Regions from separate parts of the Pseudarthrobacter sp. LT1 genome, predicted to be linked through region 2. Evidence: predicted binding sites of a transcription regulator. Region 2 holds the regulator's gene; each other region holds the start of a gene.
What was found. The regulator HrcA, encoded in region 2, represses chaperone genes, less so after heat shock. The targets are predictions, from matches to a motif close to TTNGCACTCGNNNNNNNCGAGTGCNAA.

Region 1 (5,573 bases), 780 kb from region 2:
GATCATGAGCGTGGACCAGGAAGGCGGCTCGGTGGCACGCCTGGGGCCGCCCCTCACCGAGTGGCCCGCTCCCATGAGCTACGGGGCCGCCGGCAACCTGGACCTGACGCGCACGGCCGGCAAGGGCCTGGCAAGTGAGCTGGTGCCACTGGGCTTCGACCTCGACTTCGCCCCGGACACGGATGTGACCGTCGGTCCTACAGACCCCACCATCGGGGCGCGTTCCATGTCCGGCGACCCTGCCGCGGCGGCGGCCCAGGGCACCGCCTTCTCCCAAGGCATGCTGGACGCCGGCGTGCTCCCCACCGTCAAGCACTTTCCCGGGCACGGCTCGGTGACGGCGGATTCCCACCTCAGCCTCCCCGTCCAGCCGGCAGGCATCGACGTGCTCCGGGGCCGGGACTGGAAACCCTTCGAAGCTGCCGTCGCCGCGGGCCTCCCTATTGTCATGACCGGGCACATTGCCGTACCCGCGCTGGAACCCGGCGTGCCGGCGTCGCTCTCGGCGCCGAGCTACGCGGCGCTCAGGGGCCTGGGCTTCAAGGGCGTGGCCGTAACCGACGCCCTCAACATGGGTGCCGTTGACAAGCAGTACCCGTCCGGCGCGGCTGCAGTGAAGGCACTGGCCGCCGGTGCCGACCTGCTGCTGATGCCTTCGGACGTGGAGCAGGCGCACGCCGCCATCGTCCAGGCCCTGGCGGCCGGCACACTTCCCGCCGCACGCCTGGATGAGGCAGCGCAGCGCGTGGCCACCATGATGATCTGGCATGCCCGGACCACCCCGCCTGCCGGAACAGCGGGCGCAGGTGCACCGGCCGGAAGCGGGGCAGCCCTGTCCGCCCAGGTCTCGGCGTCGGCCGTCACCGTTGTATCCGGTCCCTGCAGCGGACCCCTGGTGCCCGGTTCCGTGCGGGTGGCCGGCGGGGGACCGGGGGACCGGGAGCGCTTCGAAGCCGCCGCAGCGCGCGCCGGGCTCACCGTAGGATCAGGGCCACTGGTCAACCTCATCGGCTTTGGTGGAAAACCGGCCGGTGGGGACATCGCCGTGTCCCTCGACGCTCCGTGGCCGCTCCAAGGGTCCAGTGCGCCGGTGAAGGTGGCACTTTATGGCCGGACCGACGCCGCCTTCGACGCGCTGGCCGCGGTGCTGGTAGGGAAGGCGCCCGCCCCGGGAAAGCTGCCCGCCGCCGTCGGGCCTTTCCCCGCGGGAACCGGCTGCCCCTAAGTCCCTGGACGCCCACGCCGGCGGGAACGCGTTTAATGGTCTGGTGCCCATTCTGAATAAAGACATGACCCTCTGCATCTCGCTCTCGGCCCGTCCCAGCAACAACGGGACCCGGTTCCACAACCACCTTTACGGACAGCTGGACCTGAACTGGATCTACAAGGCCTTCGCGCCCACCAACCTCGAACAGGCCATCGCCGGCGTCCGCGGGCTGGGCATCCGTGGCTGCGCCATCTCCATGCCGTACAAGGAAGACGTCATCGCCCTGGTGGACGAGATGGACCCTTCCGCGAAGGCCATCGACTCGGTGAACACCATCGTGAACACGGACGGGCACCTCAAGGCGTACAACACCGACTACACCGCGATCGAGCAACTCCTCGCCACCAATGCAGTCCCCACGGACTATTCGGTGCTGGTGCAGGGCGCCGGCGGCATGGCCAAGGCCACGGTTGCCGCCCTCCGGGACGCCGGATTCACGGACGTCACCGTCCTGGCCCGGAACGAGGCCGCGGGGCGCGCGCTCGCGGACCAGTACGGCTTCCAATGGCGTGCAGCGATCGACGGCGGGACGGCTGACCTGATCATCAACGTCACCCCGCTGGGGATGGCCGGCGGGACGGAAGCGGACACCGTGGCTTTCCCGGCGGAGGCCATCGAGGCGGCCCGCCTGGTTTTCGACGTGGTGGCGCTGCCCGCCGAGACGCCGCTGATCCGCGCCGCCCGTGCGGCCGGCAAGCCGGTGATCACGGGGGCCGAGGTGGCCACCATCCAGGCACTGGAGCAGTTTGTCCTGTACACAGGCGTCCGGCCCACCCCTGACCAGGTGCGGGCCGCCGAGGAGTTCATGCGCGCCCAGTAGGTGCAGCTAGGCGGGTTCCACCACGATGGCCACCCGGTCCTCACCGATGCGCGTCAGGACCAGGGTGGCCGTTTTGCCGCCCTTCCTGGCGTTCTTCCCGCCGGGCAGCAGCTGCTTCCGGAGCTCTTCCGGGGTGACCGCGGTGCCGCGCTTCTTGATGTCCAGCACGGTGATGCCCTCCTGCTTCACCCAGGCCTTGAGCGCCTTCACGTTGTAGGGCATGACCTGCAGGACCTTGTAGGCCCGGGCGAACGGGGTGGCCAGGAGTTCGGGAGCGCAGATGTAGGCGATGTGTTCGTCCACCAGGTGTCCGCCGAGCTGCAGTGCCACGTCTGCCACCAGTCCGGCGCGGATCACGGCGCCGTCGGGTTCGTACAGGTATCCCCCCACCGGGCCCACCGGCGCTGACGGGCCGGCGCCGAAGTCCTCGGCACTGGTCAGCTCCGCCGGAGACTGCGGCCCCAGGACCAGGGCAGCGCGGCGGACCCCGGGCCTGCGCACGGCGTTGAACCACAGGGTCACCTCCGTGACGTCCCCGGCCACCGATATCCACTGCGCCTCACAGCCCGCAGGCACGGATTCGTGCGGCATGCCCGGGCCCATCTTCACTCCCACGGCCTTGCCCTGGGCAGCCAGTGATTCCACAAAGGACAACGGCGGGGAGAATGCCTCAGGGTCCCAGATCCGCTTGGTGCCGGAGGTGGAGGTGACCCGCCGGGCGGGGTCCAGCCAGACGCCGTCCATCCCGTCCAGCGGAACCGATTCCGCATCGGCGTGCACCACCGTGGCGTTGGGGAACGGGATGAGGTTCACCGTGGCGCACGCCGCGGTGGTCTCGTCCATTTCGACGGCCGTGACGTTGATGTCCAGGGAGGCCAGCGCCAGGGAATCGGCGCCGAGGCCGCACCCCAGGTCCGCCACGCGGCTGATCCCCGCGGCAGCGAACCGCTGAGCGTGGTGGGCGGCGACGTTGAGGCGCGTGGCCTGCTCCAGGCCCGCCTGGGTGAACAGCATCTGCCGGGCGAACTCCCCGAATTTCCCCTCTGCCTTGGTGCGGAGCCGTGACTGCGTCAGGACGGCGGACACGAGCGCGGGCGGGTGTCCGGCTTTCCGGAGCGCGGAGTTCAGCTCGAACGAGTCCTCGTCCCGGTAGGGGCCCAGGGACGCCAGCAACTCCCAGCCTTCGGGGGTCAGCAATGGTGCGATCTGGTCCTGTGCAATCTGGTCCTGGGGAGCGTGAGCCATGGGTTCCAGCCTAGTGGAGGAGCGCGTGGCCGGGATGCGGATAGTGTTGAATCCATGGATGAAAGCGCAGCCCCCCGCGAGACCGGCGACCACGAGTCCGGGGACCGCCATCCGGCCAGGTTCGCCCGTCCTGTGCTGATCGCGGCCGCCGTCGTGGCCGTGGTCTCCATCGCGTTGCTGGTGATCATCTTCCTGCTGGATACGTTCAACGCCACCGTCTACTCCGTGGGCGGCAACGACGTCCAGGACAACACCCAGGAGGCCCGGGACATCCGCGGGCTGTACGACGGCGCGCGGGCTGGGAGCATCTTCTTCCTCGTTGCCGCGCTGCTCGCCGCAGCGGTGTCCGGCTGGGTGCTCTTCCGGGGACGGAAGCAGGGCGGCGCCGACACGGAGGGCGGCGAGGACGTGGACTTCGACGACCTGGGCCGGTAGCGACAGAGCGTCCTTTCGCGTCCCCGGCCACCCGCCGTCGTCCACTCCAGGCTGTACGCCCATGACGAAACGTTGGCACTCACCTTGACCGAGTGCTAACCCTTACATAGAGTCTTCATTAGCACTCTCCCTAGGAGGGTGCTAACACATGAAGAGCTGCCAGCCAGGCTGCTGCCGGCACCGCGACGACGGTTTGCCAGCTACGGCGGAAAGCTTTCCAGTCCACGAATTTGCTGACGAAAAGGAGAGGTCCGAGTGTCGGTCTCTATTAAGCCTCTTGAGGATCGTATTGTTGTCCGCCCGCTCGAAGCCGAGCAGACCACGGCTTCCGGCCTGGTCATCCCGGACTCCGCACAGGAGAAGCCGCAGGAAGGCGAAGTTGTCGCAGTAGGCCCCGGCCGCTTCGAAGATGGCAACCGCGTTCCCGTTGACGTAGCAGTTGGCGACGTCGTCATCTACTCCAAGTACGGCGGAACCGAAGTCAAGACCGGCGGCACCGAGTACCTCGTGCTGTCCGCCCGCGACGTCCTGGCAATCGTCGTCAAGTAATTCTTCCGGATCCCCGTGCTGCCGGCCATGCTCACGCTGGCCGGCAGTGCGGGGTTTCTGTCTTTGAAAGGACAAAACCATGGCAAAGCAGCTTGCGTTTAACGACGCTGCTCGCCGGTCCCTTGAGGCCGGCATCGATAAGCTCGCGAACACCGTCAAGGTGACGCTCGGCCCCCGCGGCCGCAACGTCGTCCTGGACAAGAAGTGGGGTGCCCCCACCATCACGAACGACGGCGTCACCATCGCCCGCGAAGTGGAACTGGACGATCCCTACGAGAACCTTGGCGCCCAGCTGGCCAAGGAAGTAGCCACCAAGACCAACGACGTTGCCGGCGACGGCACCACCACCGCCACGGTCCTGGCACAGGCCCTGGTCAAGGAAGGCCTGCGCAACGTTGCAGCCGGCGCTGCCCCCGGCCAGATCAAGCGTGGCATCGAGGTCGCGGTTGAGGCCGTGGCTGCCCGCCTGCTGGAAAACGCCCGCCCGGTCGAGGGCACCCAGGTGGCCAACGTTGCCGCGATTTCGGCGCAGAGCGACGAAATCGGCGAGCTGCTCGCCGAGGCCTTCGGCAAGGTGGGCAAGGATGGCGTCATCACCATCGAAGAGTCCTCCACCACCCAGACCGAACTGGTCCTCACCGAGGGCATGCAGTTCGACAAGGGCTACCTGTCCCCGTACTTCGTCACCGACGCGGAGCGCCAGGAAGCAGTCCTCGAGGACGCGCTCATCCTGATCAACCAGGGCAAGATCTCCTCGATCCAGGAATTCCTGCCGCTGCTCGAGAAGGCGCTGCAGAGCTCCAAGCCGCTGTTCATCATCGCCGAGGACGTTGAGGGCGAGGCCCTGTCCACGCTGATCGTCAACCGCATCCGCGGCACCCTGAACGTCGTAGCCGTCAAGGCTCCCGGCTTCGGCGACCGCCGCAAGGCCATGCTGCAGGACATCGCCACCCTCACCGGTGCGCAGGTTGTCTCCCCGGAACTGGGCCTCAGCCTGGACTCCGTGGGCCTGGAGGTGCTGGGTACCGCCCGCCGCATCACCGTCACCAAGGACAACACCACCATCGTGGACGGCGCCGGTTCTGCCGAGGACGTCGCTGCACGCGTTGCGCAGCTGCGCGCCGAGCTGACCCGCACCGATTCCGACTGGGACCGCGAAAAGCTCCAGGAACGCCTGGCCAAGCTTGCCGGCGGCATCGGAGTCATCAAGGTCGGCGCTGCCACCGAGGTTGAGCTCAAGGAAAAGAAGCACCGCAT
Region 2 (5,573 bases):
CGCGAACTCATCCCGCGGCAGCAGTTCGAGGTGCCCATCCAGGCGGCCATCGGCTCCAGGATCATCGCCCGCGAAAGCATCCGGGCCATCCGCAAGGACGTGCTTGCCAAGTGCTACGGCGGTGACATCTCACGAAAGCGCAAGCTGCTGGAGAAGCAAAAAGAAGGCAAGAAGCGCATGAAAATGGTGGGAACGGTGGAGGTTCCGCAGGAAGCGTTCATCGCCGCCCTCACCACCGACGAATCAAAGGACAAGGCCAAGAAGAAGTGACCACCGCGCAGGCGGGGACCCGCTGATGCCCAGCGTCCTTCCCCTCGGCGACCCGGCGCCGTCGGACGGTCTGCTGCCTCCACAGGCAGCGGACGGTGCGGCGGCCCGGGCCTTTGGCCTGTACGTCCACATCCCGTTCTGCGCCGTGCGCTGCGGGTACTGCGACTTCAACACCTACACCGCCACGGAACTGGGCGGCGGCGCCTCACAGGATGCCTACGCCCAAACCGCCGTGTCGGAAGTGTCCCTGGCCGGCACCGTGATGGCACGTTCCGGGCTGCCGCAGCGGAAGCTCAGCACGGTCTTTTTCGGGGGCGGCACGCCCACCCTGCTGCCGGCAGATGACCTCGCCCTGATCCTTCGCGCTGCCATCGACCAGTGGGGCATCGTGGACGGCGCCGAGGTCACCACCGAAGCCAACCCCGATTCGGTCACCCCCGAATCCCTCGCCGTCCTCAAGGATGCGGGCTTCACCAGGGTCTCCTTCGGCATGCAGTCCGCCGTCCCGCACGTGCTCAGGGTCCTGGACCGCACCCACACGCCCAGCAGGGTTCCGCAGGTGGTGCAGTGGGCGCGGGAGGCCGGACTGGACGTCAGCCTGGACCTGATTTACGGCACACCGGGGGAGTCGCTGGACGACTGGCGCCACTCCCTGGAAACTGCCCTCTCCTACCAGCCGGACCACATCAGCGCCTACGCCCTGATTGTCGAGGACGGGACCAAGCTGGCCGCCCAGATGCGCCGCGGCGAGGTGCCGGGAATTGACGACGACGACCACGCCGACAAGTACGAACTCGCCGACCAGCTCATCACCGAAGCCGGACTCGGCTGGTATGAGGTCAGCAACTGGGCGCGAAGCCCGGAGCACGCGTGCCGCCACAACCTGGCCTACTGGCGTGGCGACGACTGGTGGGGCATCGGCCCCGGCGCACATTCGCACGTGGGCGGGGTGCGCTGGTGGAACGTGAAGCACCCGTCCGCCTATGCGAACCGTCTGGCCCAGGGGCATTCGCCTGCGGCGGGCAGGGAGACCCTGGATGCCGGGACCAGAAACCTGGAGCGGGTAATGCTGGAGGCGCGCCTGCAGTCAGGGCTTGAAGTGTCCACTCTTAGCTCTGCCGGCCGGCACGAAGTGGCCGGCCTGATCGCTGACGGCCTGGTGGAGCCCGTCGCTGCTTTCCAGGGCCGTCTGGTCCTCACGCTCAAGGGCAGGCTCCTGGCGGACGCGGTGGTCCGCCGTATCCTGCCCGACTGACTGGGCGGGACACCCGTCGGATCCGCGCTGCGGGGCCAGTGGCCCCGCAGCTCTGAGCGGCTACTTAATCCAGCGCAGGTTGTACTGGTAGCGGTGCGGCTGGCCCTTGTTGACGTGGATCCCTGCTGCCACGGAGAAGCAGGTGAGCGCCACCCAGATCAGAGTGGCGATGACCGCGAAGATGTTTCCCACATAGGGGATGAACACCAGGATGTTGGCCAGCACAGCGGCGATGGTGGGCGGCAGGCTGAAGTTCAGCGCTTCTTTGGATTCCTGCGCGGTAAATGGCCCGCGGTCACGGAAGATCAGGTAGATCAGCAGCGAGGGGACGCACCCCAGGATCCCGCCGAAATGCGCGAGCGTGGCCCATTGGCGGTCTTCGCTGGCCGTGAGCGGCAGCGCATTGGCGGGGACGCCATGGTACTCGGAGCGGCCCTGGCCGTCCCTGTGATCACGTGCGTTTTCTGCCACAGTCTGTTCCTTCGGAGGTGCAAGTGGTGCTGACTTCATATATGGGCGCGGTGTGCAGCGGCCTTGGGAAAAGGCGCTGCATTACCAAGAATACTGGCTCCCGGGCCGGTGTCCGGCCTTCAGGGGGCGGTGAGGAAGTCGATGACTTCCTCAACCCGCCCCAGCAGTGACGCTTCCAGGTCCGCGTACGTACGTACGGCGCCCAGCAGTTTTTGCCATCCCAGGCCGACGTCCTCCTTGGTGGCGTGCGGCCAGCCAAAGGCCTTCAGGATTCCGGTCTTCCAGTCCTGTCCGCGGGGCACGGCCGGCCATTTGTCAATGCCCAGGACAGCGGGGCGGATCGCCTGCCAGACGTCCACATAGGGGTGGCCGACGATCAGGACATTTCCGGCCGCGCCGGGGGATGCCATGACGGCGTCGGCTATGCGGGACTCCTTGGAGTCAGGGACGAGGTGGTCCACGAGCACGCCGAGGCGACGGCCCGGACCGGGTTTAAAGGCGGCAACTGCCGCGGCGAGGTCGTCAATGCCGTGCAGGGGTTCGACGACGATGCCTTCCACCCGAAGGTCGTCTCCCCAGACCTTTTCCACCAGTTCGGCGTCGTGCTTGCCCTCCACCCAGATGCGGCTTGCCTTGGCGACCTGGGCCCGCTGGCCGGAGACCCGGACGGAGCCTGAGGCTGTCCTGCCGGCGGCGGGGCCGGCTGCTGCCGGCCGGGCGGCGGGAGGCATCAGCCGGATGGGCCGGCCCTCAAGGAGGAAACCGAAGCCGAGCTTGAAGGACCGGGACTTCCCGCGGCGGTCCTCCAGGGCCACGACGTGCATGCCGCCGGACTTTTCCACCCGGGTGACGGCGCCGACCCAGCCTGACTGGACATCCTCGAGCACCATGCCCCGCTCCACCGGAACCTCGGGCAATTCCGCCTTGGCCGGGGCGGAAATGCCGCGGGGCCCCCAGTTTTGGTAATCCATGGATTCGATCCGCCTAGCGCTAGGTCCTCCGCACCGGAATTTCGCCCGGAGCGGTACCAATGCTAACAACGGGCCGAGGCATAATAGACTGTTAGCACTTAGGCATGTCGAGTGCTAACACTGGTGGCACCTGGCGGGGTATGCGCCCCGGACCATGGATGGAGGTGGAGAGTGAGCGAGCCACGCAAACTGGAAGTGCTGCGGGCCATCGTGGAGGACTACGTCCACTCCCGCGAACCGGTCGGGTCAAAGGCCCTGGTCGAGCGGCATCATCTGGGCGTTTCCAGCGCAACCATCCGCAATGACATGGCGGCCCTTGAAGACGAGGGATTGATCACTGCCCCGCACACCAGTGCAGGGCGAATTCCCACAGACAAGGGCTACCGGCTCTTTGTCGACCAGATCTCGGCAGTCAAGCCCCTGTCGGCAGCGGAGCGCCGGGCCATCCAGTCCCTCCTGGAAGGCGCAGACGACCTCGACGACGTCCTGGACCGCACCGTCCGGCTGCTGTCGCAGCTGACCAACCAGGTGGCTGTGGTCCAGTATCCGCACCTCAGCAAGGCACTGGTGCGCCACATCGAGTTCGTGCTCCTGGCCCCCCGCAAGGTGCTGGTGGTGCTGATTGCCAACAGCGGCAAGGTGGAGCAGCGGGTCATCGACGTCGGCCAGGACCTTGGCGACGACGCACTGGCCGCGCTCCGTACCCGCTTCCTTGCCGCGCTGGCCGGAACTCCGCTAAGCCAGCTGGCCAAGGCGCTCCCCGCCGTCGTAGCCGGAACTGCGCACGGCCAGCGCCAGGCCGCGCACGCGCTGGCGCATGGACTGGAGGGCCTGGCACAAAACACCAGGGAGGACCGGATGGTCATGGCCGGAACGGCGAACCTGGCCAGGTCCAACGTGGATTTCCCCCTCAGTATCGGCCCCGTGCTCGAGGCACTGGAGGAGCAGGTGGTGATGCTGCGGCTGCTGAGCGAAATGGCCCAGGACCACCGGGGAGTGGCCGTCAGTATCGGAAGGGAAAACCCTTATGACGGCCTTGCCGAAGCCTCCGTGGTGGCCACCGGCTACGGCCCGGACAGCGCCGCGAAGGTAGGGATCCTCGGCCCAACCAGGATGGACTATCCCACCACCATGGCCGCCGTCAGGGCTGTGGCCCGCTACCTTTCCAGGATTTTGGGGCCCTGACTCTTCGCCGCCGGAGCCTTTTCGGGACCGGACCACAGAGCGGGGCCGCCCACACTGAACGCAGTACAACAAGGAAGAGATACGAACTTTGAGCAGCCACTATGACGTCCTTGGAGTCTCACCCGAAGCTACGGGCGAAGAGATCAAAAAGGCCTACCGCAAACTGGCCCGCACCCTTCACCCGGACGTAAACCCCGGTGCGGACGCTTCAGAACGCTTCAAGGCAGTAACTCACGCCTACGAGGTCCTTTCCGACCCCCAAAAGCGGAGGATCTACGACACCACGGGCAACGAGAACGGCACGGACAACGGCTTCGGCGGTGCCGGTTACGCAGGCCAGGGCTTCGCATTCCAGGACATCTTCGACACCTTCTTCGGCGCCGGGGGCACCTCCGGCCCGGCTTCCCGCGTCCGCCGCGGCCAGGACGCCCTCATCAGCGTCCGGATCGACCTTCGCGACGCCGTGTTCGGCGTGAACAAGAAGCTCGAAGTGGACACTGCCGTGGTCTGCCCCACCTGTGACGGATCCTGCTGCCGGCCCGGCACCCACCCGGAGCGCTGCGACATCTGCGGCGGCAGCGGCCAGGTCCAGCGGGCCGTGCGCTCCATCCTGGGCCAGGTCATGACGGCCGCCCCCTGCGGCACCTGCGAAGGCTTCGGCACGGTCATCAAGGATCCCTGCAACGAGTGCAGCGGCCAGGGCCGTATCCGCAGCCGGCGGTCGCTGACCATCAAGGTTCCCGCCGGTGTGGCCACCGGAACCCGGATCCAGCTCGCCGGGCAGGGCGAAGCCGGACCTGCAGGTGGACCGACCGGTGACCTCTACGTGGAAATCCGCGTCAACAATGACGCCACCTACGTACGGGAAGGCGATGACCTGCACGCCACCCTGCACATCCCCATGACGGCGGCCGCACTGGGCACGGACGTCAGCCTGGAAACGTTCGACGGTACGCAGGACATCGACGTCAAGCCCGGAACACAGTCCGGCGAGATCATCACCCTGCGTGGCCTGGGTGTCACGCACCTGAGGGGATACGGCCGCGGGGACCTGAAGGTCCACCTCCAGGTGGACACTCCGGCCAAGCTCGACCCGGCACAGGAGGACCTCCTCCGGCAGCTCGCCAAGCTCCGCGGCGAACAGCTCACCGAGGGCAAGCTCGCCGCCAGCGGCGGCATGTTCGCCAAGCTCCGGGACCGGCTCGGTAACCTGTAGCGGTGAGCAACCCCGTCTTCTTCACCTCCGCCGGTTCACTGGCGGGCATGGTGCCCGGCCGGATCTTTGTCCTCGAAGGGGCGGAGGCCCGGCATGCAGTGACCGTCAAACGCCTGTCTCCGGGCGAGCCGGTGGACATTGTCGACGGCGCCGGCGCCCGCATGAGCGGAAAGATCGTCTCCGCCGCGCCCTCGGGACTTGGAGT
Region 3 (5,573 bases), 750 kb from region 2:
CAGCGAGGGCGGCTTCGCGAAGCTCCATGGCGGTCAGCGGCTTGGCCTTTGGCTCCCCCGCCTCGGCGTCGAAAAGCTGGCTTTCCGGCAGTACGGGGGCGGCCTCGGGCTTCGCCGGCAGGGCTACGGTGTCTTCCGGCCGGCGCGCGGGTGCACTCATGGCAGAGCGGAAGGCAGCGTTCACCCTCGCCTTGCGGTCGCGGACAGCGAGCCACCGCAGCAGTGCGACGGATGCGACGGTCACCAGGGTGCAGGTAATCGGCAGAGCCGGCGAACCGATGCCGAAGGGAAGCAGCACACCTGAGATGAATGCGGTCACCAGGGAGAGGAGTCCCACAAGGGCGAGGCCAGTGCGGCCGTAGCGTATGCGGAACGGCGCCGCAGGTGGGGTGCTTGCAGTGCCGGCAACGGATGCGGCACTCTTCCTGGGTTCCATGGCTTTCTCCTGCTGGGCGGCGACGTTCAGGACCAGGCCGGCATGCGGATCCGGCCTTTCATCGGCGGGGGCCTCTGCCAGGAACTCGCCGGCGGGCTGGAACTGGTGCCTGCGGTTCCGGAGGACGTAAGGGGCAACCCATACAATCCAGAGCGCGACGGCAACCACAAGGATCACTGAGCTGCTAAGGGGGAAGTCCACACTCAAAACCGTATGAGCATCATGCCTGCTCAGGCCGCATTAGCTGCGGTGTGTCGTGCCCCCACTGGCAAACCGTTGGATTTATGACCGGCGCGACGCCAGCCACGGACCCAACAGGCCTTCCGGGACCTCTTCGGAGGTGAGGGCGAACGAACGGTGGTCCGCCCATTTGCCGTTGATGTGCAGGAAACGGGGACGGTACCCCTCGTCCCGGAACCCCAGCTTTTCCACCACCCGCAGGCTGGGTCCGTTCTCGGGCCGGATGTTGATTTCCATCCGGTGCAGGCCAAGCGTACGGAAACAGTGGTCCGTTACCAGCGCCACGGATGTGGGGGCTATCCCCCGTCCCGCCCGGGATTGGTCCACCCAGTACCCCAACGTTGCCATCATGGCCGAACCCCAGACGATGGAAGACACCGTCAGTTGGCCCACGATGGCCGGATTCCTCAGGCCCGGCCTCCACTCCGTGATGACGAAGGGCAGGGCGGTAGCCTGTGCAGCCTGCAGGTTGAGCGAGCGGACCATGTGCCGGTAGTCCGGGAGGCCGCCGGACGGGTCCGGGTTGGAGGCCTCCCACGGGGCCAGCCACTCACTGTTCCGCGACCGTACTTCAGTCCACTCTTTCTTGTCCCGGTACCGGATGGGCCGCAGGACCAAGTCGCCGCACTCGAGGGTGGCCGGCCAGATGGGACCTGTGCGCACGGCGCTACCGGGAGAGGCCGGCGGTGAAGCCCGGCAGCCATTCCCGCAGGCCGGGTCCCAGGTCATCGCTGTCGATGGCCAGCTGGACGCAGGCCTTGAGGTAGCTGAGCTTGTCGCCGGTATCGTAACGGCGGCCCCGGAACACCACGCCATACACGCCATGTCCCTCGCCGTCACCGGAGGCAAGTTCCTGCAGGGCATCCGTCAGCTGGATTTCGCCTCCGCGGCCCGGCTCCGTGTGCTCGAGGACTTCGAACACGGCGGGGTGCAGGACATATCGGCCGATCAGCGCCAGGTTGGACGGGGCTTCCTCCGGCGAGGGCTTTTCGACGAGCCGGTTGACGCGAACATAATCCTCGCCCTCGATGGCCTGGACGTCGGCGCAGCCGTAGGCGCTGATTTGGGAGGGTTCCACCTCAATGAGTGCGACGACGGACCCTCCGGTTTTCGCCTGTACGTCAATCATGATGCTGAGGAGTTCGTCGCGGGCATCGATGAGGTCGTCGCCCAGCAGCACCGCGAAGGCTTCATCGCCCACGTGCTGCTTCGCCCGGAGGACGGCATGCCCCAGGCCGTGGGGATCGCCCTGCCGGACGTAGTGGATGTCACCCAGCTGGCTCGCGGCCTGGATGGACGCAAGCTTTTCCGTATCGCCCTTGTCCTCGAGGGTCGATTCGAGGGATGGCACCCTGTCGAAGTGGTCTTCGAGGGCGCGTTTGTTGCGGCCGGTAATCATCAGCAGGTCGTTGAGGCCCACGTGGACGGCTTCCTCCACCACATACTGGATGGCAGGCTTGTCCACGACGGGAAGCATTTCCTTGGGCATGGCCTTGGTGGCAGGCAGGAACCTGGTGCCCAGGCCCGCTGCGGGAATGACGGCTTTGCGGACTCTGGGGTTACTGGTGTTCACCGGACTAATCTAACGTCAGCGTCAAGTATTTCAGTAACCCCCGGCACCGAAGGCCGGCACGGGGCTTCAACGCCGCGGAACACCGGGCTTCAGGGAGGACAACATGCTGCAGGAGACTAACGCTGTCAAGGACAGGATCCGGGCCGCCCACCGGCACCGGCGGGCAGGCCTGATGCCGGCACAACTGGAAGCTGCCGGCCAGGCCCTGGCCACCCATGGGGAAGCCTGGGCTGGATCGGTGACGCAAGGCCGTCCCGGGATAGCCTGCGTATACCTTGGCGTGGGGCAGGAACCACCCACCCTGCCGCTGATCAACGCCCTGCACCGCAGCGGCCACCAGGTCCTGCTTCCGGTGTGCGAACCGGCCAGGGAGTTGAGCTGGGTGTTCTGGACTCCGGACACCGGCTTCGAGCGCAGCAGGTACGCGCCCATCCTGGAACCTGCGGGGCACCGGCATGGGCCCGAAACCGCCGGCGACGCCGCTGTGCTTTTCATTCCCGCCACAGCCGTGGACCTGGCCGGCAACAGGATTGGCCAGGGCGGCGGCTACTACGACAAGTTCCTGGGGCACCTCGCTACGGCCGGGAAGGAAATTCCGCTGGCCGCTGTTATCTACGACGATGAATTGCTGCCCGCCGGACGGATCCCGGCCGAGGAGTTCGACCGTCCGGTCCCGGCCGTCCTGGTTCCTTCCGGGTACCGGCCCCTGGCGGGTGGCGCCTGAGCACGGGCGTTCCGTGCACAGTGATAGAATTAGCACTCAGGCCCTGCGACTGCTAATGGTTTACCAGGTGGCAGCACGGGACCTCTCGTTTGCCCAAGAGGAGGAGCACCAGTGCCAACATATGCTTACGCCTGCAAGGATTGCGGCCACGCCTTCGACATCGTCCAGTCGTTCTCGGACAGCAGCCTGACGTCCTGCCCTGAGTGCGAGGGGACGCTGCGTAAGAAGTTCAACAGCGTCGGTGTCGTCTTCAAGGGCTCCGGTTTCTACCGCACGGACTCCCGCGATTCCAAGGGCGGCTCGGTTTCCCCTGCGCCCGCCGCGGCTCCGGCCGCGCCTGCTGCTGCCCCCGCCGCGCCGGCGCCCGCAGCCGCCGCGAGCTAGTCCGGCACAGACTTCACGACGGCGGCCGGCGCTATCCAGCGTCCGGCCGCTTTTGTCCACATAGGCCTCATCCCGGCCCCCTTGCGCGTGCGCCCGGAGTTAGCGTGGGCGCATGCCCTTACTTCCCCGCCGCCGCGCCGCCCTCCGGTATTCTTCGGGCCCTGCAGGCGCTGGCCGCAGCCCCAGGAACCGCCCTCTGGCCGCGCGTGTTGCCGCTTGGTTGAGCCGAAACCGCCGGCTCGCCGCTGCACTGTTGTTGTGCGCAGCTGCCGCCATCGCCGTCCAGCAGCTCACTCCTGCCCCGCTCTCCACCGCCACGGCCCTGGCCGCTGCGCGGGATCTTCCTGCCGGTACCGCCGTATCGGACGCGGACGTGGTCCGAGTCCAGGTGCCCCCTGGCATGGTGGCCGACGGCTTCCTCCGGGATGACGCCGCCGCCACCGGCAAACAGCTCGCCGCACCCATGCGCAAGGGCCAGCTCCTCACCGATGCCCAGCTGGTGGGTCCCGGGCTCCTGGCAGGTACGCCGCCCGGTTCAGCCGCAGTTCCACTGCGGATGGCGGATGCCTCGTCGATTCAGCTGGTCTCCCCCGGACAGCTGGTCAACGTTGTGCTCACATCAGCCAACGGGTTCGACCAGCAGGGCCCGTCGGAGGTGCTGGCGTCGGCAGTCCCCGTACTGTGGACCTCCAACAAGGGCGGCCAGAGCGGCCAGTGGCTGGGCACCACGGAGACGGACGGACTGATCGTGGTGGCAGCCACCGCCGAACAAGCATTACGCCTGGCCGGAGCGTCAACCCAAGGCCGGCTGTTCTTCGTCCTGGTCGGGCCGCCGTAACCTTGTGGCGGTCAGCCCCAGTGCGGCGGCTTCTGTTCCTTCAACCACGTGTCGTGGTCATCCTCACGGTCACCCCAGTTGCGGGCGTCGTCCTCTGCGGCCTTGCTCGGGAGGATCTCTTCAGCGCCGCCTGTTACCGTCCGGGTCGCCGGCCCCGTTTCGGCCGGGCCTGCAGGAACGTCCCCGCCGGTAACTGTTTCTGCCTGCCCGTCCTGGATCTTGTCCTGGCGCATGTCTTCCTCGCGGCCGTCTTCCTCAAGCCTGCCGTGTGCAGGTTTCTTTTCCTCGGTCATGGATCCCGCTTCCTGGTTTCCGCTGTCACCGTTCCGGCCTGTGCCGGGATCCCCGGGCAGGTAGGAAACTCCGGCGGACGGCGCGGCGTCAATTCCATTGAGCGCCTGGTCAACGTCGTCGTCAAGGAAGCCCACAGACTGGTGGGTCCTTCCCGGCAGCACCATGTTCTCCAGGCCCAGATAGCCTGCAATGCGGTCTGCGCAGGACGACGGGTCCGTGAACACTTCGATGGTCCACAGCGGCATGTACCGCCAGCCAAGGCGTTCCAGCAGTTGCGGACGCAGCCTGCTGCGTTCACGCACGCTCATGGTGCGGTACTGCGCAGTGCCGTCGGACTCGATGGCCACAGGCCGCGGAATCTCGGAGTCCTCCTGGCCCATGGTATTCAGGGGGTCGGCGGCTGCCACTACATCGATTGCCCCGTCGTATTGGTGCCAGACCCTTGCGCCCCGGGCACGCAGCCGGTCGCCCAGGTCCGCCACCAACGGGTCCGCGCCAAGCGCCTGTTCGCTGGCGGCGGCGCGGGACGCGGGGGTGCCAAGTTCCGTGTTGCCGGAAAGTTCCCGGTCCAGCAGCGCGTACAGGTCCACCGCCCCATGGGTGAGCCGGGTGTGGTCCAGGTCCTCGGGCCGGAAGCACGTGAGCACGTGCAGGGAACGGCGGGCCCGGGTCATGGCCAGGGCAAACTTCTCCCGGCCGCCTTCAGCAGACAGCGGCCCGAAGTTGTGGAGGGCCCGCCCGTGCGGGGTCCGCCCGAATCCCGGCGAGAAGATGACATGGTCGCGGACCAGGCCCTGGGCGCGTTCCAGGTCCACCACCCGGAAGGACTCCGGGCCGGCGCCGAAGAATCCGGCCAGGCCCGGCTGGTTGGACAGCTGGAGCCGGATGGACTCGCCAATCCTGGCCGCGTGCCGCAGGCTGGCGGTCACGACCGCGAGGGACGTCCGCGGACGCAGGCGGGCGTGCTCGAAGACCAGCTCCACTACCCGGTTGACCTCGGCCACCACGGACTCCACGCCCTCATGGTCGGCACTGGGAAGGCCGGTGCCGTCCGGCAGGTATTCCACCAGCAGGGACCGGTCCA

Region 1: groES (co-chaperone GroES) is a predicted target of HrcA. The motif match lies at 3,840-3,866, and genes of this name have one in related genera.
Region 3: VIK36_RS15155 (FmdB family zinc ribbon protein) is a predicted target of HrcA. The motif match lies at 3,003-3,029, and genes of this name have one in related genera.

Annotation. Positions count from the first base shown of each region.
Region 1 covers NZ_CP141830.1:3,257,523-3,263,095, reverse strand. The annotation lists gene VIK36_RS15275 (glycoside hydrolase family 3 N-terminal domain-containing protein) at 1-1,225, shown strand, start outside; gene VIK36_RS15270 (shikimate 5-dehydrogenase) at 1,269-2,087, shown strand; gene VIK36_RS15265 (class I SAM-dependent methyltransferase) at 2,094-3,332, opposite strand; gene VIK36_RS15260 (hypothetical protein) at 3,387-3,767, shown strand; gene groES (co-chaperone GroES) at 4,023-4,316, shown strand; gene groL (chaperonin GroEL) at 4,396-5,573, shown strand, end outside.
Region 2 covers NZ_CP141830.1:2,478,950-2,484,522, reverse strand. The annotation lists gene lepA (translation elongation factor 4) at 1-270, shown strand, start outside; gene hemW (radical SAM family heme chaperone HemW) at 296-1,525, shown strand; gene VIK36_RS11665 (DUF4870 domain-containing protein) at 1,586-1,996, opposite strand; gene VIK36_RS11660 (DUF3097 domain-containing protein) at 2,116-2,967, opposite strand; gene hrcA (heat-inducible transcriptional repressor HrcA) at 3,139-4,152, shown strand; gene dnaJ (molecular chaperone DnaJ) at 4,241-5,368, shown strand; gene VIK36_RS11645 (16S rRNA (uracil(1498)-N(3))-methyltransferase) at 5,371-5,573, shown strand, end outside.
Region 3 covers NZ_CP141830.1:3,228,561-3,234,133, forward strand. The annotation lists gene VIK36_RS15135 (hypothetical protein) at 1-637, opposite strand, end outside; gene VIK36_RS15140 (GNAT family N-acetyltransferase) at 719-1,339, opposite strand; gene galU (UTP--glucose-1-phosphate uridylyltransferase GalU) at 1,344-2,249, opposite strand; gene VIK36_RS15150 (5-formyltetrahydrofolate cyclo-ligase) at 2,353-2,973, shown strand; gene VIK36_RS15155 (FmdB family zinc ribbon protein) at 3,085-3,357, shown strand; gene VIK36_RS15160 (RcpC/CpaB family pilus assembly protein) at 3,578-4,195, shown strand; gene VIK36_RS15165 (DUF4011 domain-containing protein) at 4,207-5,573, opposite strand, start outside.